DNA from 4 places in the Kitasatospora sp. NPDC058063 genome. Region 2 is predicted to be linked to each of the others. Evidence: riboswitches for the same ligand, from Rfam matches in the RefSeq annotation. Region 2 holds a riboswitch; each other region holds the start of a gene.
What was found. A riboswitch is a leader RNA that binds a small molecule or an ion and turns the genes downstream of it on or off. The one in region 2 is predicted to bind cyclic di-AMP.
Positions count from the first base shown of each region.

Region 1: linked by a shared signal. The riboswitch ahead of ACFVUY_RS06520 (transglycosylase family protein) and the one ahead of ACFVUY_RS31420 (transglycosylase family protein) in region 2 are both predicted to bind cyclic di-AMP.
Region 3: linked by a shared signal. The riboswitch ahead of ACFVUY_RS11990 (NlpC/P60 family protein) and the one ahead of ACFVUY_RS31420 (transglycosylase family protein) in region 2 are both predicted to bind cyclic di-AMP.
Region 4: linked by a shared signal. The riboswitch ahead of ACFVUY_RS06780 (peptidoglycan DD-metalloendopeptidase family protein) and the one ahead of ACFVUY_RS31420 (transglycosylase family protein) in region 2 are both predicted to bind cyclic di-AMP.

Region 1 is NZ_JBHVSD010000002.1:644,511-649,741, reverse strand. Features, by position in the region: gene ACFVUY_RS06530 (DUF397 domain-containing protein) at 29-292, opposite strand; gene ACFVUY_RS06525 (hypothetical protein) at 853-1,812, shown strand; cyclic di-AMP (ydaO/yuaA leader) riboswitch at 2,264-2,434, shown strand; gene ACFVUY_RS06520 (transglycosylase family protein) at 2,421-3,797, shown strand; gene ACFVUY_RS06515 (hypothetical protein) at 4,074-4,274, shown strand; gene ACFVUY_RS06510 (LacI family DNA-binding transcriptional regulator) at 4,373-5,231, opposite strand, start outside.
Region 2 is NZ_JBHVSD010000022.1:47,790-53,020, forward strand. Features, by position in the region: gene eno (phosphopyruvate hydratase) at 1-533, opposite strand, end outside; gene ACFVUY_RS31420 (transglycosylase family protein) at 848-1,753, opposite strand; cyclic di-AMP (ydaO/yuaA leader) riboswitch at 1,759-1,927, opposite strand; gene ACFVUY_RS31425 (cytochrome P450) at 2,149-3,537, opposite strand; gene ACFVUY_RS31430 (SDR family NAD(P)-dependent oxidoreductase) at 3,838-4,260, shown strand; gene ACFVUY_RS31435 (MazG family protein) at 4,265-5,231, opposite strand, start outside.
Region 3 is NZ_JBHVSD010000006.1:61,215-66,445, reverse strand. Features, by position in the region: gene ACFVUY_RS12000 (NYN domain-containing protein) at 1-1,329, shown strand, start outside; gene ACFVUY_RS11995 (NlpC/P60 family protein) at 1,528-2,565, shown strand; cyclic di-AMP (ydaO/yuaA leader) riboswitch at 2,905-3,058, shown strand; gene ACFVUY_RS11990 (NlpC/P60 family protein) at 3,069-4,205, shown strand; gene ACFVUY_RS11985 (NlpC/P60 family protein) at 4,445-5,231, shown strand, end outside.
Region 4 is NZ_JBHVSD010000003.1:38,371-43,601, forward strand. Features, by position in the region: gene purB (adenylosuccinate lyase) at 1-235, shown strand, start outside; gene ACFVUY_RS06775 (MFS transporter) at 243-1,784, opposite strand; cyclic di-AMP (ydaO/yuaA leader) riboswitch at 2,075-2,275, shown strand; gene ACFVUY_RS06780 (peptidoglycan DD-metalloendopeptidase family protein) at 2,278-3,270, shown strand; gene ACFVUY_RS06785 (APC family permease) at 3,665-4,993, shown strand; gene ACFVUY_RS06790 (DUF2470 domain-containing protein) at 5,058-5,231, opposite strand, start outside.

The DNA.
Region 1 (5,231 bases), on a different contig from region 2:
CCCCCCGATGATGGAGCACGGCGGTCGGTCAGACCGCCAGGTGGTCGAACTCCCCGTCCTTGGCCCCCAGCAGCAGGGCGGCGATCTCGGCCCGGGTGTAGATGAGGGCCGGGCCGTCCGGGAACCGCGAGTTGCGCATCGCCACATCGCCGCCGGGCAGGGCCGCGAACTCGACGCAGTTGCCCTGGGAGTTGCTGTGCCGGCTCTTCTGCCAGACCACCCCCTGGAGATCGGCGGCGGCCATCCCGTTGTAGGTGTCGTACGAGCCGTGCGTGTCCTGCGAGTCGTGCATAGAAATCTCCCGAAGAGCTTCCGGAGTTGTCGTCCAGCGCGGCGCCCCCGGCACCGTCGAAACGAACGGACCGGCCCCGTACCGGTCCGGCACAACGCCTCACTTGACGCGATGATAGCTGCAGTGCACGTGCATCAGCACGGGACGTTGCAGGTGCACGTGGCCTTTTGCCCGCAGCCGCGAACTCTTCACGGACCCTTCTCCTGACGGTACGTAAACGGACATAGCCGATGAATCGTCGGGCGCGCGATAACCGGCCGTGAGCGCCTCCCCGCTGAATGTTGATCTTCGAATGCCGGGAGTCGCACCCCCGTGACCCTCCGTCAAACCATCCTCATGCTGTGAGACATCTCACGCGCCCCAGGTGCAACGTCGGCCCCCTCGGGTCACGTCGAGGCAACCACCGGCGGTCGCGCGGGGATTGGGAGCGGAATGTCCGGATTGTAGGCAAAGCGCCCGGACCGGCGCCGGAGACGCACCGGGCTCCGGACCGCTGCCGCGTGAAACCCACGCGGCAGCCGACTGCAAGCCGGACGGGCAGATGTCCTACGATCTCCGGCATGAGCACCGCAGCCATCCCGGGCGCGCCACTGCCCGTCCGTACTCCAGGCTCCCGTGCGCGGGGGCGCCACCGTCGTCCCGAGCGCCCCGAGATCCCGGCCGGCGCCCCGGCCCTGGTGCTCGCCGTGCCCGCGACCGCCGGGCCCGAGTCCCGCTCGGTCGTCGAGGAGTTGCTCTCGATCGTCCGCACCGAGCAGAACGGCGTCCGGACCGCGGTCGGCTACCTGCCCGGCAACGGCGGCGAGGGCGCGGGCGGCGAGGACCGCACCGTGGCCGAGCTGCTGGCCATGGCGGCCGAGGCCGGGCTGCCCACGCCCGTCCTGGTGCCGCTGGTGCCCGGCCCGCACACCTTCCTGACCGAGCTTCACGCGCTCGCCGCCGAGTACGGCGCGCCCGTCACCGACCCGCTGGGCCCGCACCCGCTGCTGGCCGAGGCCGTGCACGTCCGGCTGTCCGAGGCCGGGCTGGCCCGGGCCGACCGCGCCCGGCTGTTCGCCATCGCGACCGCCGCGGACGGCGTGGTGCTGACCACCGTCGGCGGCGAGGACGCGGCCGCGGCGGCCGGTATCACCGGCGTGCTGCTGGCCGCCCGACTGGCCGTGCCGGTCGTCGCCGCCGCGCTCGACGTGCCCGGCTCGGTGGCCGCGGCCGTCAACCACCTCAGGGACACCGGCTCGCAGCGCCCGGCGCTGGCCCCGCTGGTGATCGGCCCGGAGGCGGACTCCGAACTGCTCGCCACCGCCGCCGAGGAGACCGGCTGCCCGTCGGCCGCGCCGCTGGGCTCGTACCCGTCGGTCGGCCAGCTGATCGCCTCCACCTACCTGGCGGCGCTGCCCGCGCCGTCCCCGGAGGACCTGGCACGGGCCGAGGCGGCGGCCGCGGCCGCCGCCGAGGCCGAGGGGGCCCTGGAGGGCGTCCGCGGCGCTCACGCGGCCTCCCAGGAGCCCGCAGGGCGGTAGTCGACGCCGCGCGCCGGTTCGCGCGCACCGAAGGGCCCGGAACGGCATGCGTTCCGGGCCCTTCGGTTTTGCTCCGCCCGCCCACGGCCGTCCCGCGGAAGTCGGACGGCAATGAAGTGGAATGTCCGTTCTGGCCTATTTGAAAGGAAATAGGAAACGCGGTCGCGGGCGCTCGCATCACTGCCGCCACAGCATCCGCCGGGGCGCTCCGGCCCGCGATTCGACGCACCGTCACACCACTTCTGAAGCGCTGCCAGTTGTGGGCTTCCGCAACAGGGTTGCCTGAAAACGATCATTTACGATCATGAAGAGCGGCAATTTTGGCAGTTCCCACTAAACCGTGATGCGCATCACAGCCGTTTGCAGTTTGAACTTAAGTCTGATTAACGTGCTCCCCGTTCGTGACCACACGAACCCGGTTCATCCGCGACGCCGAGTCCTGCCGTCGGATGTCCTGGCAGCGCGAAATCGCACCACGGCAGGAGCGGGGGACCCACAGGTAAGTCGCCCCGGACCGATCTCCGGAACGGTCCAGGGCTAGGGGTGAAGCCGCGCCCACAGCGCGGCCGGGCAACTCCAGCCCGAATCCGACAGCTCACCTCGCAGGCGTGGGAGAGGACCGCGTCTTCATGCTGCCCACCAACGGCACTCGTCTGTCCAGCCGCACCCGTCGCGTGATCGCCGCCCTGGGCGTCGCGGGCGTCGGCCTCACCGTCCCCTGCATCGCCTCCGGCACCGCCTCCGCCGCCACCGTCGCCACCTGGGACAAGGTCGCCCAGTGCGAGAGCGGCGGCAACTGGAGCATCAACACGGGCAACGGCTTCTACGGCGGCCTCCAGTTCACCTCCAGCACCTGGTCCGCCTTCGGCGGCAGCGCCTTCGCGGCGCGCGCCGACCTGGCCACCAAGGACCAGCAGATCGCCGTCGCCGAGAAGGTCCTCGCCTCGCAGGGCCCCGGCGCCTGGCCCGTGTGCTCGGTCCAGGCCGGCCTCACCAAGGGCGGCGCCGCGGCCGCCGTCGACACCTCGGCGGGCTCCACCGCCGGCTCGACCGCCGCCAAGCCCGCGCAGCCCGCCCAGAGCGCCAAGCCGGCCGCCCCGGCCGCCAAGCCCGCTCCGCAGACCCAGGCCCCGGCCGCCAAGCCCGCCGCGCCCGCCCAGGACGGCACGCAGGCCGGCACCGACTCCGCCGCCTCCGGAAACCGGAGCGACTGGGTCCAGAAGCGCCAGCAGCAGGCCCAGAACGGCGACTACACCGTGGTCGAGGGCGACTGGCTGTCCGCGATCGCCGACCAGCACAAGGTGCAGGGCGGCTGGCAGCGGCTGTACGAGCTCAACCGCGGCACCCTGACCGAGGGTCCGGACAGCATCTACCCGGGCCAGCAGCTGTCCTTCGGCGGCAACGGCCAGGCCCAGGCCGGCCAGTCCGCCACCGGCAAGTCCGGCTCGGACTTCACCTGGTTCGACCGCTCGCAGAAGTCCGGCCAGTCCGCGAACGGCGGTGCCGTGAACGCCCAGCCGACCACGCAGGCCCAGACCCCGGCCGCCAAGCCGTCCACCAAGCCGGCCGCCAAGCCCGCTCCGCAGACCCAGGCTCCGGCCCAGACCCAGACTCCGGCCGCCACCGGCAGCATGGCCGCCGCGGTCTCCTTCGCCGAGTCGAAGGTCGGTCAGGCGTACGTCTACGGCGGCACCGGCAACGGTGGCTGGGACTGCTCCGGCCTGACCCAGGCCGCGCTGCGCGCCGCGGGCGTCTCCGTCCCGCGCATCGCCGCCGACCAGGCCGCCGCCAGCACCCACGTCTCGCTGGACAGCCTCCAGCCGGGCGACCTGCTGTTCTGGTCCAACAACGGCAAGGACTCCGGCGTCTACCACGTCGCGATCTACGTCGGCAACGGCAAGTACGTCGAGGCCGCCAACCCGAGTTCGGGCGTCCGCGAGCAGAGCATCGCCAACTGGGCCCCGGACTTCGCCGGCCGGGTCTGAGAACGGCGAACAGCCGACGGATGACGGACGACGGATAACAGCTGACGGATAACAGATAACAGATTTCATCATCTGTCAGCTGTCGTCCGAACGCTGACCGCCCACGCCCCCGGGGAGAGTCTGGTCGCTCCTCCCCGGGGGTTCCGGCATGCCTCCGGCCGTACCTCGTGGCGAATCCCTGCGGCGAAGCCCCGTGCTGAATCCCCATGGCGAATCCCCATGGTGATTCCCCGCCCCAACGGGCATGCTGCTGCTCTGCACCCGAGGAGGAGTCACATGGCCCAGGTCACCGTCACCCTCGACGCGAACCTCGCGATCGACGCGATGTTGCTCTCCGGCACCAAGAACCCGCAGGACGCCGTCGAACTGGTCCTGCGCGACTACCTGGCCCGCGGCCGCCGTACCGAGACCCGTACCGGCGAGGCGGCCGACGGGCACCGACCGACCGTCGACCGCCCCACCACCCAGGAGGGCTGACCGCCCGACGGCCCGGGGCGGCCGACCGCACGCACGCCGAAGGGCCCCGGAGAGCAACCGCCCTCCGGGGCCCTTCCGTCGGCCGTGACGGCCGGGGTTCAGCGCGCGCAGGCCCCGGTGGACCCGCGCATCACCAGCTCCGGCTGGAACATGAACTCGCCGCGCTGGGCCGCGTTTCCGCCGACCTCCTCCAGCAGCGCGTCCACCGCCGCCGTGGCCATCGCCTCGACCGGCTGGCGGATCGTGGTCAACGGCGGCTCGGTGAAGGCGATCAGCGGCGAGTCGTCGAAGCCGACCACCGACACGTCCTGCGGCACCGACAGCCCGCGCTGCCGCACCGCCCGGATCGCCCCGAGCGCCATCATGTCGCTCCCGCAGACGATCGCCGTGCAGCCCTTGTCGAGCAGCGCGCCGGCCGCCGCGTGCCCGCCCTCCACGCTGAACAGCGTGTGGTGGACGAGGTCGTCGGCCTCCTCCCGGGAGAGTCCGAGCACCTCGCGCAGCGCGGCCGTGAAGCCCTCGATCTTGCGCAGCACCGGCACGTACCGGCGCTGACCGACGGCCAGCCCGATCCGCTCGTGCCCGAGTTCGGCCAGGTGCTGGACGGCCATCCACATCGCGGCCCGGTCGTCCGGCGAGATGAACGGCGCGTCGATCTTCTCGCTGTAGCCGTTGATCAGCACGAACGGCACCCCGCGCCCGGCCAGCCGGGCGTAGCGGTCGTGGTCGGCGGTGGTGTCGGCGTGCAGCCCGGAGACGAAGACGATGCCCGCCACGCCCCGGTCCACCAGCATCTCCACCAGTTCGTCCTCGGTGGACCCGCCCGGGGTCTGGGTGCACAGCACCGGCGTGTAGCCGTGCCGGCTGAGCACCTGCTCGATCACCTGGGCCAGCGCGGGGAAGATCGGGTTGCTCAGCTCGGGCGTGATCAGACCGATCAGCCCGGCGCTGCGCTGG
Region 2 (5,231 bases):
GCCTCGGAGAAGGACTCCGCGCCGATCGGGGCGATCATGAACTCCTGGATGTCGACGTTGGAGTCCGCGTGCGACCCGCCGTTGAGGATGTTCATCATCGGGACCGGCAGGACGTGCGCGTTCGGGCCGCCCAGGTAGCGGAACAGCGGCAGGTCGCTGGCCTCGGAGGCGGCGTGCGCGACGGCCAGCGAGACGCCCAGGATGGCGTTGGCGCCGAGCGAGGACTTGTCCGGGGTGGCGTCCAGGTCCAGCATGGCCTGGTCGATCAGGCGCTGCTCGGTGGCGTCGTAGCCGACCAGCTCCGGGCCGATCTGCTCGATGACGGCCAGGACGGCCTTCTCGACGCCCTTGCCGAAGTAGCGGTTCTTGTCACCGTCACGCAGCTCCAGCGCCTCGAAGGCACCGGTGGAAGCACCCGACGGGACAGCGGCACGACCCGTGCTGCCGTCGTCGAGGCCGACCTCGACCTCGACCGTGGGGTTGCCGCGGGAGTCGAGGATCTCACGGGCTACGACGACATCGATGGACGGCACGAGGCATCTCCTTGCGGAAGCAGGGTCCGGTCTGACGGTGGGTGCTGTCAGCAGGACGATTGCGGAGTCGTTACGACCAGAGCCTAACCGCCCGGGCTCCCGGGGCCACGTCCGCCTCGGTCCCGTCTCAGCGTGTGGCCCCACTACCCACCGGTAGTTCACCTGCTTGTCCCAGCTTGTCCCACCGGAGCGGGCGAATGCGGACGAAGGGGACCGGTAGGACCGGTCCCCTTCGGACGGTGGGCCGGGGCGGCATCGGCGCCGGGTGCGGCGGGCGGGCCGGCGTCGAGCGGGCCGGCGTCGAGCGGGCCGGCTCAGCCGAGGTGCAGCACCTGGCCGGGCATGATCAGGTTCGGGTCGCCGCCGACCGTGCCGTGGTTCTGCTCGTACAGCGCGTGCCAGCCGCCGGACACGCCCTGGGCGGCGGCGATGGTCGACAGGGTGTCACCGGCGCGGACGGTGTAGTCGTGGCCGGCGGTCTGCGGGGCCGACTGCGCGGCCTGCGGGGCGTACTGCGGCTGGGCGGCGGCCTGGCCGGCGTACTGCTGGTAGACGCTCTGGTGGCTGGTCCAGTACCAGGCGCCGTTGCTCTGGTACCAGTACACCTTGGCGTCGGCGTCCCAGCCGGCCTTGCCGGAGAAGCCCGGGGTCTGCGGCTGCGCCTGCTGCTGCGGGGCGGCCTGCTGGACCGGCTGCGCGGCGGGCTTCTGGGCCTGCTTCTGGGCGGCGGGCTGCTGCGCGACCGGCTTCTCGGCCGGCTTGGCGGCGGGCTTCGGGGTCTGCTGCTTGGGGGCGGACTGCGGCTTGGCGTCCGAGGAGGTGTCGACCGCGGCCGGGGCGCCGCCCTTGGTCAGACCGGCCTTCTGGGAGCAGACCGGCCAGGCGCCCGGGCCCTGCGAGGCCAGCACCTTCTCGGCGACCGAGATCTGCTGGGCCTTGCTGGCCTGGTTGGCCTGCGGCGCGTAGGCGGTACCGCCGTACGCCTTCCAGGTGCTGGAGGTGAACTGGAGGCCGCCGTAGAAGCCGTTGCCGGTGTTGATGCTCCAGTTGCCACCGGCCTCGCACTGGGCGACGGCGTCCCAGGTGGAGGCGGGGGCGGCGGAGGCGCCGGTGGCGGTGAGGAGCGGCATCGCGAGTCCGACGCCGGCCACACCGGCGACGGCGATGGCCTTCTCGGCCTGGGTGCGACGACGGTGACGGCCAGTTCCAACGAACAGCATGAAGAGGTCCCTCTCCGCACGCCTGCGAGGTGAGCTGTCGGGTTCGGACCGGGAGGTGGCCCGGCCGCCGTATGCGGAAACGATTCCGCTCGGGCGGCTTCACCCCAAGCCGTGGGGAGACGGCAACAAACCTGGTTCCCCCGCCCCTGCCCAGGGTTCTGGTCGGTTTCCCGTGACGCGGCGGGCAGGACTCGGCGTTCCGCGTACGAGGTCCGCAGCTGCGAACTCCAGGGAGAGTAGACAGATCATCAGACCAATCACAAGCTCATATCGTCGATATCACACAATAATTACGGCGTGTGTTCGATCGCCTACCAACGGCGGTGTTATGTCCGGATTGATGGGTGTTCACACCCCCGTCGGCAGGTGGTTCACGACGTCCCGTCAGTGCGATCTCAGCACGTCGGAGGCGTGGCGGGAGTGTTCGGAGAGGCCTGCGGAGAGGCCTGCGAAGGAGCGTGCGAAGGGGTCTGCGGAGAGGCGTGCGGGGAGCGGCTCTCCGGACTGAATTCCACCGGCAGTTCGCGCAGCCCACGCATGATCAGACCACCGCGCCACCGCAGGTCGTCCGCGTTTTCCGCGAGCCGGAGATCGGGCAGCCGGGAAAGCAGCGTGGTCAGCGCGGCACGGCCCTCCAAGCGGGCGAGCGGAGCGCCGATGCAGTAGTGGATGCCGTGCCCGAAGCCCAGGTGGGGGTTGTCCGTCCGGGCCAGGTCCAGGGTGTTCTCGGCCGCGAACCGGGCCGGGTCGCGGTCCGCCGCGGCGAGCACCACCAGCACCGGGTCACCGACCGGGATGTCCACCCCGCCGATGGCCAGCGGACGGGTCGCGAACCGCCAGGTCGCCATCTCCACCGGCCCGTCGTAGCGCAGGAGTTCCTCGATCCCGGTCTCCAGCAGCGCGCTCTCCCCGCGGGCCACCGACTCCTGCAGCAACCGGCGCTGCTCCGGATTGCGCAGCAGGGCGTACGTGCCGTTGCCGATCAGGTTCACGGTGGTCTCGAAACCCGCGAACAGGAGGATGAAGGCCATCGCCGCGGCCTCGTTCTCGGTCAGGTGCTCACCGTGGTCACTGGCCCGGATCAGACCCGAGATCAGGTCGTCCCCGAGGTCCGCGCGCTTGCGGTGGATCAGCTCCAGCAGGTACGCCCGCATCCGCTTCACCGCCCGCCCCACGCCGCCGCGCTGGCCGCCGCCGTGACCCGGCTTCGTGTGGCGCACCATCATCCCGGCCCAGTCCCGGAAGTCGTCCTGGTCCTCGGCCGGCACGCCCAGCAGGTCGCAGATCGCGTAGATGGGGAGCGGGAAGGCGAACTCGTGGATCAGGTCCGCCGAACCGCGCTGCGCGAAGCCGTCGATCAGCCGGTCGGTGAGCTGCTGCACCCGCGGCTCGAACTCGGCCACCCGGCGCGGGGTGAACGCCTTCGACACCAGCCTGCGCAGCCGGGTGTGGTCCGGCGGGTCGATGTTCAGCAGGTGGGTCATCAGGTCCGCCTGCCGCTCCCCCGGGATGCCCACCCGGCCGGTGCGGTGCGCCTGCTCGCTGTGGTGCGCCGGGTTCTTCGACAGCCGGCTGTCCGCGAGCGCCTGCCGGGCGTCCGCGTACCGGGTCACCAGCCAGGCCTCCACCCCGCTCGGCAGCGTGGTGCGGTGCACCGGGGCGTGCTCGCGCAGCCAGGCGTAGGCGGGGTACGGGTCGGAGGCGAACTCCCAGGTGAACAGCTGCGGGGCGGTGGCGTCGGACGGCGTGGCGGCGGGCCGGGCGGAGTCGGGCTGAGCTGGCATGGACCGACCGTATCCGGTGCGACGGGCACGCCCCGCCCCGGCGGGCCGCCGCTCCTCCCGCCGACGGTCCGCGGCCGTCCTGCCGATGCTCCGCGGACGGCCCATGGACGGTTCATGGACGGCTCGTTGACTGTCCGCGGACGGTCAATGGACAGCTCTTGGCCGACTCTTGGCCGCGGTGCGGGCGTGAGCCTGGTCACCTGCGGGGTAATCCCTGTTGCGGAGGGTCAGGACGTGCCTACGATCCTCCGCAGTACGCGTGGGCGCCGGTGCGGTGTCGTCCACAGGGAGGAGCAGGCCATGCGGGTCAGCGGGTCAGTCGTCGTCATCGCGGTCCTCGACGGCGGTTCGGGCGCGGGACTCGCCCGCCGGTTCGCCGCGGCCGGCGCCTCCGGAATGCTCATCGCCGACCAGTACGTCGGCATCGCCGAGGACCTCGCCGCCGAACTCGACCGGCCGGGCTGCCCCGTCGTCGGCGTCTGCGGCGACATCCGCCGCCCCAGCGACGTCGCCGCCCTCGTCGACACCGCCGAGAAGCACCTCGGACCGATCGACCTGTTCGCCGTGGCCGGCCCGGACGGCGAGCGGATCATCTCGCTGGCCGAACTGCCCGACCACCTCGACCTGGAGCGGCTCGCCGAACTCGTCGTCCTCGTCGGCGAGGCCATCGGCGAACTCGTCCCGCCGCAGCGGTGCCCGGAGCACACCGCCACGGCGGCCTGAGCGCCTACTTCCCGTCGGACTCTCCGGCCGGGTCCCCGTCGGGCTCTCCGCCGGGCTCTCCGGCCGGCTTGAGGCCTTCGGCCGCGCGCACCGCGTCCCGGTAACCGCGCGCGGCCGACCGCAGCGCCGCGTCCACGTCCACCCCGGCGTCGTGCGCCCGCTGCGCCACCGCGAGCAGCAGCCGGCCCGCCGAGTCGGCGGTCAGCTCGACCGGCAGCTCGTACGACTCGTCCGGCACCCCCGTGAAGCCCGCCCGGCGCACCCGGGACACCAGCTTCGCCGCGTACGCCATCGCGGGCAGCCCGGCCGGCACACCGTCCAGCACCGACTCGCGGTCCGCCTTCTCGGCCGCCTTCAGCTGCTCCCAGTTCGCCTCCACCTCGGCGGCGCCGCCGGCCTCGACGTCCCCGAACACGTGCGGGTGCCGGTACATCAGCTTCTCGACAATGTCCCCGGCCACGTCGTCGACGGTGAACGGCTCGGTCGGGTGCTCCTCGGCGATCCGGGAGTGGAAGAACACCTGCAGCAGGACGTCGCCCAACTCCTCGCGCAGCGCCTCCCGGTCCCCCTCCTCGATCGCCTCGACCAGCTCGTACGCCTCCTCGACCAGGTACTTCACCAGGCTCTCGTGCGTCTGCTCGGCGTCCCAGGGGCAGCCGCCCGGGGAACGCAGCCGGTCCATCACCGTCACCAGGTCCAGCAGCCGCGACCCCGGCAGGTCGTACGAGCCGGGCAGCACCTCGATCTCCGGCACCTCGCCGGCGTGCTCCACCGCCAGCCTCGCCAGCGCGTCGGTCAGCCCCGGATCCCCGTCCGGACTGCCCAGCCACACCGTCGGCCCGGCCCCGGCCGGCTGCCCGGTCAGCAGCCGCGCCAACGCGGGCGCCGACCCGGCCGGCACGACCTCCACCGCCACCCCGGCCTGCCGCACCGCCGCCACCTGCGGATGCCGCTCGTCCCCCACCAGCACC
Region 3 (5,231 bases), on a different contig from region 2:
CCCGCGGCGGAGCACGCCGTCGAGAAGCTCGACCGGCCGCTGCCCGAGGGCGTGCGCCGGCGCGTGGTCGGGCTGGCCTCGGACGCGCTCGGCGGGCTGCCGGCGGGCGAACTCCCGCAGAGCCTGCGTCAGTACGTCAAGTTCACCCCGGCGCGGCGGGCCAAGTACGCGGCCACCGCGCTGGCGGCGGCCCTGGAGGCGGAGCCGGCCTTCCGGGTGCGGATAGCGGAGCGGCTGCGCCTCGGGCAGCCGGACCTGGTGAAGGCGCTGGAGTCGGGCACCGTCCCGAGCGCCGCCGATCCGATGGACGTCGCGGCCGCCGCCTACCTGGTGCGTTCGGCGGGCTGGAGCCGGCTGGTGGCCGAGGCCGGCGAGGAGGCCGAGCGGGCCGGTGCCGAGGACGCGGCCGCGGAGTCGGCCCGGCTGGTGGAGAAGCTGCACGCCGAGCTGGCCGAGGTGCGGGCCTCCGCGCGGGCGGAGGTGGACCGGCAGCGTGCCGAGTCGGACGGCGTCCGCAAGGAGGCCGAGTCGCTGCGCAAGAAGGTGCGGTCGCTGGAGAGCGACACCCGCCGGGCGCAGGCCGAGACCCGCCGGGTGGCCGGCGAGCTGGAAGCCCTGAAGGCGCAGACCGCGGCCGAGCGCGGTGCGGCCGAGACCGAGGCGCGCAGGCTCAGGCACCGGGTCTCGGAGCTGGAGAACGCGGTGGAGCAGGGCCGCCGGTCGGCCCGTGAGGGGCGCAGCGTCGAGGACATGCGGCTGCGGCTGCTGCTGGACACCGTGCTGCAGTCGGCCCAGGGGCTCCAGCGGGAGCTGGCGCTGCCGGTCTCCCAGATCCGCCCGGCGGACCTGGTGGAGGCGGTGGTGCCGGGGGCGGCCTCGCCCCACGACGTGGCCCGGCGCGGGCTGGCCGAGGACGATCCGGCGCTGCTGGACCAGCTGCTGGCGATCCCCCAGGTGCACCTGGTGGTGGACGGCTACAACGTGACCAAGACCGGTTATCCGACGCTGCCGCTGGAGCAGCAGCGGATCCGGCTGCTGGGCGGGCTGGCGATGCTGGCGCAGCGCACCCAGGCGGAGGTCACCTGCGTGTTCGACGGGCAGGACCTGGACGTCCCGGTGATCATGGCGCCGCCGCGCGGGGTCCGGGTGCGGTTCAGCCGGACCGGGGAGACGGCCGACGAGCTGATCCGCCGTCTGGTGCGGGCCGAGCCGCAGGGCCGTCCGGTGGTGGTGGTGTCCACCGACCGGGAGGTCGCGGACGGCGTGCGGAAGGCGGGCGCGCGCCCCGTCGCCTCGGTGCTGCTGCTGAACCGGCTGGCGCGCCCCTGACCCCGACCAGCTGTGCGATGCCTGGTCAGGAGTGGTTCCGGAGTGATGTGCGGGTCCCGTGTCGTCAGTGTGCGGACCGGAGTTCACACCTTCGGGGGAGTGGCAAAACGGATAGATCTTCACTAGGGTCTGGCGTCAAACCTATTTTCCGGAATCTCATCCCATCAGGTGAGTCCGTTGGAAGAAGGAGCAGGACCCTTGGCCTCCCACCGCCGTCCCAAGCAGCCGAGCCGCGCGCGGATCTCCGTGCTCACCGCTGCTGCTGCGACCGCGGTCGCCCTCTCCGCCCAGGTGGCCGCGCACGCCGCGCCGCAGCCGAACAAAACGGACGTCAAGGCGCAGATCGACCAGCTCCAGGAGGAGCAGGAGCAGGCGGCGGAGAAGTACAACGGCGCCAAGGAGCGGGCCGACCAGCTGCGCAAGCAGGCCGACCAGCTGCAGGACCAGGTGGCCCGCAGTCAGGAGCAGATGACCCAGCTCCAGGGCGGTCTCGCCGAGGTGGCGGGCGAGCAGTACCGCACCGGCGGCATCGACCCGTCCGTCCAGCTGATGCTCACCTCCGACCCGTCCGGCTACCTGGAGAAGGCCTCCACCGTCCAGCAGGCCAGCAGCAGCCAGGCCGAGGCGCTCAAGGGGCTGCTGGACCAGCAGCGCCGGCTGGACCAGGAGAAGGTCGAGGCCTCCGCCGTGCTCGCCTCGCTGGACACCACCACCAAGGACCTGAACCAGGCCAAGGCGGACGTCAACACCAAGCTGAAGGCCGCCCAGGACCTGCTGAACTCGCTGAGCGCCACCGACCGCGCCGCGCTGAAGGCCCAGCAGGCGCAGGACGACCGCGCCTCGCGCGGCAGCGACCGGGTCGACCTCAGCAGCCTGCCGCCGGCCAGCGGCTACGCGGCCGTGGCGATGGCCAAGGCGATGGGCAAGCAGGGCTCGCCGTACGTGTGGGGCGCCACCGGCTCGACCACCTTCGACTGCTCGGGCCTGATGGTCTGGGCGTACGGGCAGGCGGGCGTCTCGCTGCCGCGCACCTCGCAGGAGCAGGGCCACTACGGCACCCGGGTGCCGTCGCTGGACCAGGCCCAGCCGGGCGACCTGGTGATCTACGGCAACGACATGCACCACGTCGGGATGTACATCGGCAACGGCATGGTGGTCCACGCGCCGCACACCGGTGACGTGGTGAAGGTGATGAAGGCCGACGCGATGTCGATCAACACCATCCGCCGGGTCTGACGGCCCGACACGCCCGCGGGGCCGTTCCGGGGCCTGTGAAAAGCGCCACCCCTCGTGCGGGGGGTGGCGTTCGGCTTTCCGCGCCTTCGCGGCCACATGCTGAGAACTGATCAGCCTTCTGTGTGCCGGTGGTCACCATCGGTCATTTTCACAGCAGAACTTGGGAAATCTTTGGTCTTTTTTCTGACAAGGATTTGAACCGATCACGGTTCAGTTACTAGGGTCGTGCTCTGAACCACCGCACTGTCGATCGCCCAGCCAGGGTGGCGGCGGTGGTTACCGTCGAGTTCGTGAGGCAGCGGGGCAGGTCGAAGCGACTGCCCGACAGGGGAGCCCAGTGTTTTGGGGGCGCTGCGGAGCGGAGCCGGGGAACCACGTTCCTCCGGGGTGAATCGACGCCAGGTCGGCCGATGGAACGGCCGTGAGGCGTCGTAGGGCATGCTTCCGGCCCGAACCCGTCAGCTCACCCGGTAGGCGGACGTAGGAAGAAGGAGTCCGCCTTCGTGGCGTCCCATCGTCGTCCCAAGCCCGCAGGCCGCGCCCGGGTCTCGATTCTGACCGGTGTCGCCGCGGCAGCCGTCGTCCTCTCCGCGCAAGGTGCCCACGCCGACCCGCAGCCGACCAAGGAACAGGTCAAGGGGCAGGTCGACCAGCTCAACGAGCAGGCCGAGATCGCGACCGAGAACTACAACGCGGCCCAGGCCAAGCAGCAGGAGCTGGAGAAGCAGGTCTCCGGCATGCAGGACCAGGTGGCCCGTCAGCAGGCCCAGGTCACCGAGCTCCAGGGCGGCCTGGCCGAGATCGCCGGCGAGCAGTACCGCAACGGGGGCATATCCCCGACCGTCCAGCTGATGTTCTCCTCCAGCCCGGACACCTTCCTCAGCCAGGCCGACGCGCTGAACCAGGCCGGCAGCACCCAGAAGGGTCAGCTGAAGGAGCTCCAGGAGCAGCAGCGCAAGCTCGACCAGGACCGCAACGAGGCCCAGGGCAAGCTCGCCGAGCTGGAGTCGACCACCCAGCAGCTGAAGACCTCCAAGGAGGAGGTCCAGGGCAAGCTGAAGGCGGCCCAGGACCTGCTCAACACGCTGACCGAGCAGGAGCGCCAGGCGCTGCGCCAGGCCGAGGAGAAGGCCGCGGCCGACGCCAAGGCCAAGGCCGACGCCGCCCAGGCCCAGCAGCAGCAGGCCGACCGCGCCTCCCGCGACAACAGCCGCGGCGACCTCGCGGCCGGCTCGAGCGCCTCGACCGGCTCGACCGCCTCCTCCCCGGTGAAGGTGGCCCCGGGCAGCTCGCGCGGTGCCGCCGCGCTGTCGGCCGCCGCCTCCAAGATCGGCAGCCCGTACGTCTGGGGCGCCACCGGCCCGGGCTCCTTCGACTGCTCCGGCCTGATGGTCTGGGCGTTCAACCAGGCGGGCGTGTCGCTGCCGCGCACCTCGCAGGCGCAGGCCTCGGCCGGCACCCGGATCGGCTCGGACATCTCCCAGGCCCAGCCCGGCGACCTGCTGATCTTCTACACCGACGCCCACCACGTCGGCATCTACGCGGGCAACGGCCAGGTGCTGCACGCGCCCAAGCCGGGCGCGTCGGTGCGCTACGAGGCCGTCACCAACATGCCGCTGGCCTCCATCGTGCGGGTCTGATCACCGCTCGAACGCTTCCAGGCCCGGCCTCCCCCAGGGGAGGCCGGGCCTGCGGTTTTTCCTGCGGCTTTTCCCGAGGGTCGGTCAAATGTCCGACAACAGCCTGAATATTCGGGTTGGCAGGGGTTTGGACTCGCTTGCCCTGACTCGCTAACGTCTGCCACCGGACTCCCGCTCGACGGCCGCCCGTCCCGGTGCGGCGGCGGGAGCCGCGCCGCAGGATTGGAGCCGCTGCCGCCATGCCCGTGCACCGCCGTTCCCAACTGCTCGCCCGGGCGCTGGTGCTGACCGCGGCCGCCGCCACCGCCCTGGGTGTGGCCGCCGGAGGCAGCGCCCAGGCCGCCCCCGGCAGCCCCGACCCGGGTGACCGCCAGGACGTCAAGACGCAGGTGGAACAGCTGTACGACGAGGCCGAGCAGGCGTCCGAGAAGGCCAACGCGGCGCAGGAGGCCCAGCGGCGGCTCCAGGGCGAGACCACGATCCTCCAGGGCGAGATCGCCGTGGCCCAGGACCAGCTCAACGGGCTGCGGGGCGACCTCGCGACGGTGGCCGGGGCCGAGTATCGCGGCGGCGGGATGACCCAGACCGCCCAGCTCATCCTCTCGCCCGACCCGGAGGGCTACCTCTCCCGCGCCCGCGCCCTGGGCCAGGCCGCCGCGCGCCAGCAGGAGACCCTGCACGAGCTGGTCGCCCGGCAGCGCCGGCTCGACCAGCGCCGGACCGAGGCGGCCGGCAAGCTCGACGAGCTGGACCGGACCCGCCGCTCGCTCGCCGACAGCAAGCAGCAGATCCAGCAGCGGCTGGCCAGGGCGCAGAAGCTGCTGAACGGTCTGGGCGCCGCCGAGCGGGCCCGGCTGACGGTCCAGGACGCCCGGGACGCCGAGCAGCGCGCCACCCGGGGCACCGACCGGCTGGACCTCGGCACCGCCCCGCCCGCCTCCGAGCGCGGGGCCGCCGCGCTGGCCGCCGCGGTGCGGATGATCGGCTCCCCGTACGTCTACGGGGCCACCGGCCCGCACGCGTTCG
Region 4 (5,231 bases), on a different contig from region 2:
CGTCGCCTCCGCGCTGGCGATGCGCGCGGGCGCCCGGGAGAACGAGCTGCTGGACCGGCTGGCCGCCGACGAGCGGATCCCGCTGGACCGGGCCGCGCTGGACGCGCTGCTGGCCGACCGGCTGTCCTTCACCGGCGCGGCCGGTGCCCAGGTCGCCGAGGTCGTCCGCCAGGTGGAGGCCGTCGCGGCCGCCTACCCGGAGGCCGCCAAGTACGCGCCGGCCGACATCCTCTGACGTTCGGTCAGTTCAGAGTCGAGGGCCCTGCCGCCGGACCGGTGGCGGGGCCCTCGCGCGTCGTGGGGACGTGGCCGGGGTCGAGCGGCGGGGCGGTCGGTCCGCACGGCCAGTCGCAGTTCGGCTCGGCCACCGGCTGCTCCTCGGGGGCGAGCACATTGCCGCGTACGGTCGCGGCGGCGATCAGCCCGCCGGCCACCAGGAGGCCCGCGCAGATCAGCATCGCGGTGTGGAAGGCGGAGTCGACCGCGGAGGGCACCCGGTAGGCGTCGCCGCTCAGCCCGGCCAGCGCCGGCAGGGCGGCCACCGCGAGCAGGCCGGCCGCGCGGGCGGCGGCGTTGTTGACCCCGCTGGCGATGCCGGCGTGCCGGACCTCGACGGCGGCCAGCACGGTCGCCGTCAGCGGCGCGACCAGCAGCGTCATCCCGCAGCCCATCACCGTGACGGCGGGCAGCACGTCCACCCAGTACGAGGCGTCGGGGCCGATGCGCAGCATCAGCAGCACCCCGGCGGCGCACAGCAGGGGGCCGACGGTCAGCGGGACGCGCGGGCCGATCCGTTTGCCGAGGCGCCCGGCGCGCGCGGACAGCGCCAGCATCAGCACGGTGATCGGCACCAGGGCGAAGCCCGAGACCAGCGGCGAGAACCCGGACACGATCTGGAGCTGCACCACCAGCAGGAAGAAGACGCCGCTGAACGCCGCGTACACGCACAGGGTGACCAGGTTCACCGCGGTGAACAGCCGTGAGGAGAACAGCCCGAGCGGCAGCATCGGTTCGGGCGCGCGGCGTTCGACGGCCACGAAGGCGACGCCGAGCACCACCCCGATCACCCCGCTGACCCAGACCGCCGGGGACAGGCCCTCGCCGGCCGCGGTCAGCGCGTAGGTGATCGCGCCGAGCGCGAGGGCGGCGAGCACGGCGCCGAGCACGTCGAAGCGGCCGGTGGCGGCCTCGTCCCGGGTCTCCGGCACCGACCGGGTGGTCACCGCGATCACGGCGGCGGCGAGCGGCAGGTTCAACAGGAAGATCCAGCGCCAGCCGGGGCCGTCCACCAGCCAGCCGCCGAGGAAGGGGCCGATCGCGGCGGACACCCCGCCGAGGCCGGACCAGAGCCCGACCGCGGCCGAGCGGTCGTCGGGGTGGAAGACGGCCTGGAGCATGGCGAGCGAGCCGGGGGTGAGCAGCGCCCCGCCGATGCCCTGGACGGCGCGGGCGGCGATCAGCACGTGGATGTTCGGCGCCGCGGCGCAGGCCGCGGAGGCGATGGCGAACCAGACCACGCCGATCAGGAAGACCTTGCGCCGCCCGTACCGGTCGCCGAGCGCGCCGCCGAGCAGGATCAGGCCCGCCAGGGTGAGCAGATAGGCGTTCAGGGTCCATTGCAGGGACGCCAGGGAGGCGCCGAGGTCGGCGCCGATCCGGGGCAGGGCGACGTTCACCACGGTGCCGTCGAGCATCGCCATGCTGGAGCCGAGCACGGTCGCCAGTAGTACCCAGCGACCCTGCGCGGTGCCCAGGCGCAGGGTGCCGGCCTCGGAGGTGGCCACGGGCGAATCCTGCGCTGCCGGGGCGCACGTGACAAGGGTCACCGGTGGGTGTGTTGACGGTCGGCGGTGCGTGAACGGATGGCTGCGGTCCGTCGCCGATCTCGGCGCAGGGTCGTGGATCAGTGGCGGGGGGTGAATGGGTTGTGTACGCACCGTGGGGTCCGGTCTGCGGAGGGTCACCGGAACGGGGGAGATGGTTGCCCTTTCAAAGATCGACATTGCTTCACCCGAACGGATGGGTTTTAGTTCAGCGACCGCCCGGCCAGTCCGGACGGATCCCCCGGGTGGAACGCCGAGTCCTGCCGCTGCCCGGTGGTTCGAAACGAACTCTGTACGGCAGGAGCGGGGGACCCACAGGTAAGTCGCCGGACCGGAGTTCGCGCCTCAGGGCGCGGGCGTCCAGGACCGGCTAGGGGTGAAGCCGCGCATGCGGCCGGGCAACTCCAGCCCGAACCCGACAGCTCACCTCGCAGGCGTCGGAGAGGAAAATTCCATGCCTGCTCAGGCTCGTCGTATCGCCCTGCCCCGCGCCGCCCGTATCGGCATCGCGACCGCCGTCACCGGTGTCTCCTTCGCCCTCCCGCTCGTCACCGCGGTGAGCGCCCAGGCCCACGCCGTTCCGGCCGCCCCGGCCGCGCAGGCCCCCGCCTCCACGGACACCAAGTCGGCCGCGCCGGCCGCTGCCCCGGCCGCCCCGGCCGCGCAGGAGAGCTACCGCGTCGTCAGCGGCGACACCCTGTCCAAGATCGCCGACGCCAAGAACGTCGAGGGCGGCTGGCACGCGCTGTACGAGCAGAACCGCTCGGTCGTCGGCGCCAACCCGAACCTGATCTTCCCGGGCCAGCAGCTCGCGCTGTCGGGCCACGCCGCCGCCCCGGCCGCCGACGCCGCCCCGGCCAAGCCGGCCGCCCCGGCGAAGCCCGCCCAGCCGGCCGCTCCGGCGACCCAGGCCGCCAAGCCGCAGGCCCAGGTCCAGGTGAAGACCGAGGCCGCCAAGCCCTCCGCCCAGCTCCAGACCCAGCTGCAGGTCGCCGCTCCGGCCCCGGTCGTGACCGCCACTCCGGTCGCCGCCGCCACCTCCGGCTTCGTCGCCCCGCTGGCCAACGCGAAGCTCGGCACCGCCTACGGCGTGGCCGGCTCGATGTGGGCCTCCGGCCACCACACCGGCCAGGACTTCGTCGCCTCCACCGGCACCCCGCTGCGCGCCGTCGCCAACGGCGTCGTGGTCAAGGCCGGCAACGGCGGCGCCTACGGCAACGAGGTCGAGATCAAGCTCGCCGACGGCCACTACGCCGAGTACGCGCACCTCTCCTCGATCGGCGTGAGGATCGGTCAGACCGTCACCGTCGGCCAGCAGATCGGCCTCTCCGGCGCCACCGGCAACGTGACCGGCCCGCACCTGCACTTCGAGATCCGCAACGGCTCGGAGTACGGCTCGGACATCAACCCGGTCGCCTACCTGCGCGCGCACGGCGTCGCGCTCTGACCCGGGGCCGCTGAGCCCCGAGGGTTTCTGAACCACCGCTGCTGCGGGGCGAATCGATCCTCCGGGATGGTCATGTCGGGTGACCGCTCGACCGGGTGATCGCCGCACGGCGGACATGGGCGCGGGACACGCCCAGGCCGGCCCGGCCGCACGAGGACCTCCTCGTACGGCCGGGCCGGCCGCTGCCGTTCCGGACCCGCCCGGTCGTGCCCGGTCGTGCCCCGCCCGTCCGGCGGTTCCGGGGCGCCGTTCGACCGGTCGAACGCGGCGTCAACCCGACCGCTCCGGCGGGCCGTCGGCCCGCTCGCGGGGCCGCTCCGGCGCGCCATGCTGTCGGACGGTCAGCGTCCGGCCGGTCCGGCGGTCGGGCGGGTCCGGGAGGCGAGGAGGCCGGATGGCGGTCCGGAGCGGGGACGTGGCGGGGGAGAGGGCCGGGCGGGAGCGGCCGGGGACGGGCGGCGTCGACCGGCTGAAGGCGGACTCGGTCGGCCTGGTCGGCGTGGTGTTCATGGCACTCGCCACCGCGGCCCCGATCACCGCGATGACGGGCAACCTGCCGATCATCGTCGGGCAGGGCAACGGCGCCGGCGCGCCCGCCGCGTACATCGTGGCGACCGTGGTGCTGACGGTGTTCTCGGTCGGCTACGTGGCGATGGCCCGGCACATCACCGCGGCCGGCGCGTTCTACGGCTACGTCTCGCACGGGCTGGGCCGGGTGGTCGGGATGGCCTCGGGGCTGCTCGCGGTGCTGGCGTACGTCGTCACCGAGGCCTCGGCCCTCGGCTTCTTCGCGTACTCGCTGCGAGGACTGGTCCGTTCGCAGCTGGGGGTGGACCTGGGCTGGGGCTGGCACGCGCTGTTCGGGGCGACGGTGATCGGGGTGACGGCCTGGTTCGACCTGCACCTGACGGCCAAGGTGCTCGGAGTCGCGCTGGTGCTGGAGATCGGGGTGCTGGGGGCGGTCTCGTTCGCGGTGCTGTTCTCCGGCGGCGGGCCGGACGGGATCGTGGTCGAGGCCGTGAACCCGCTGAACGCGCTGAGGGGGGTGGGGAGTTCGGGCGCGGCGGCGGCCGGGCTCGGCCTGTTCTTCGACCCGCTCGGCGCGCACCTGGGGGCCTGGGCGGTGAAGGTGTTCCAATGGTTGGTCGTCACCGGTTCGTTCGCCTGCGCGATGGCCTTCCACCAGTGCGCGGCCCGGTACCTGTACGCGATCGGCCGGGAGGGGCTGCTGCACCCGGCGCTCGGCCGCACCCATGCGCGGCACGGTTCGCCGCACGTCGCCTCGGTGGTGCAGTCGGTGATCGCGGTGGGACTGGTGGCGGGGTTCCTGGCGGCCGGGATGGACCCGTACGCGCACCTGTACACGCTGCTGGCGCTGCTCGGGACGATGGCGATCCTGGTCGTGCAGACGCTCTGCTCCTTCGCCGTGGTCGGGTACTTCCACGTGCGGGGGCGGCACCCGGAGACCGCGCACTGGTTCCGGACGCTGGTCGCACCGCTGGTGGGCGGGGTGGCGATGGCCGGGGTGGTGGTGCTGCTGGTGCTCAACAAGGACGCCGCGGCCGGGGCGGCGGCGCACACGCTGCTGTTTCGGCTGATCCCGTACCTGGTGATCGGGGTGTTCGCGGGCGGGGTCGGGCTGGCGCTGGCGGTGCGCCGTTGGCGGCCCGAGCTGTACGCGCGGATCGGGCGGGTGGTGCTGGAGGACGCGGTCGAGCGGTGACCGGGCGGGTGGTGCTGGGGGTGCGGTCGAGCGGTGACCGGCCGGCGCTCGCGGTGCGCCGGGTTCAGCGCCGGTGGACCGGCAGGCCGTACTGGGCGGCGGCCAGCAGCGCGTGCATCCGGTGGCCGAAGTCCTCGGTGTCCCGGGCCGGTTCGGGGAAGACCAGGCGGACGTCGCGGTGGCCGTGCGGGTGGTCCAGGCGCAGTACGAGGCCGTAGCGGTCCAGGGCGAGCGGGCG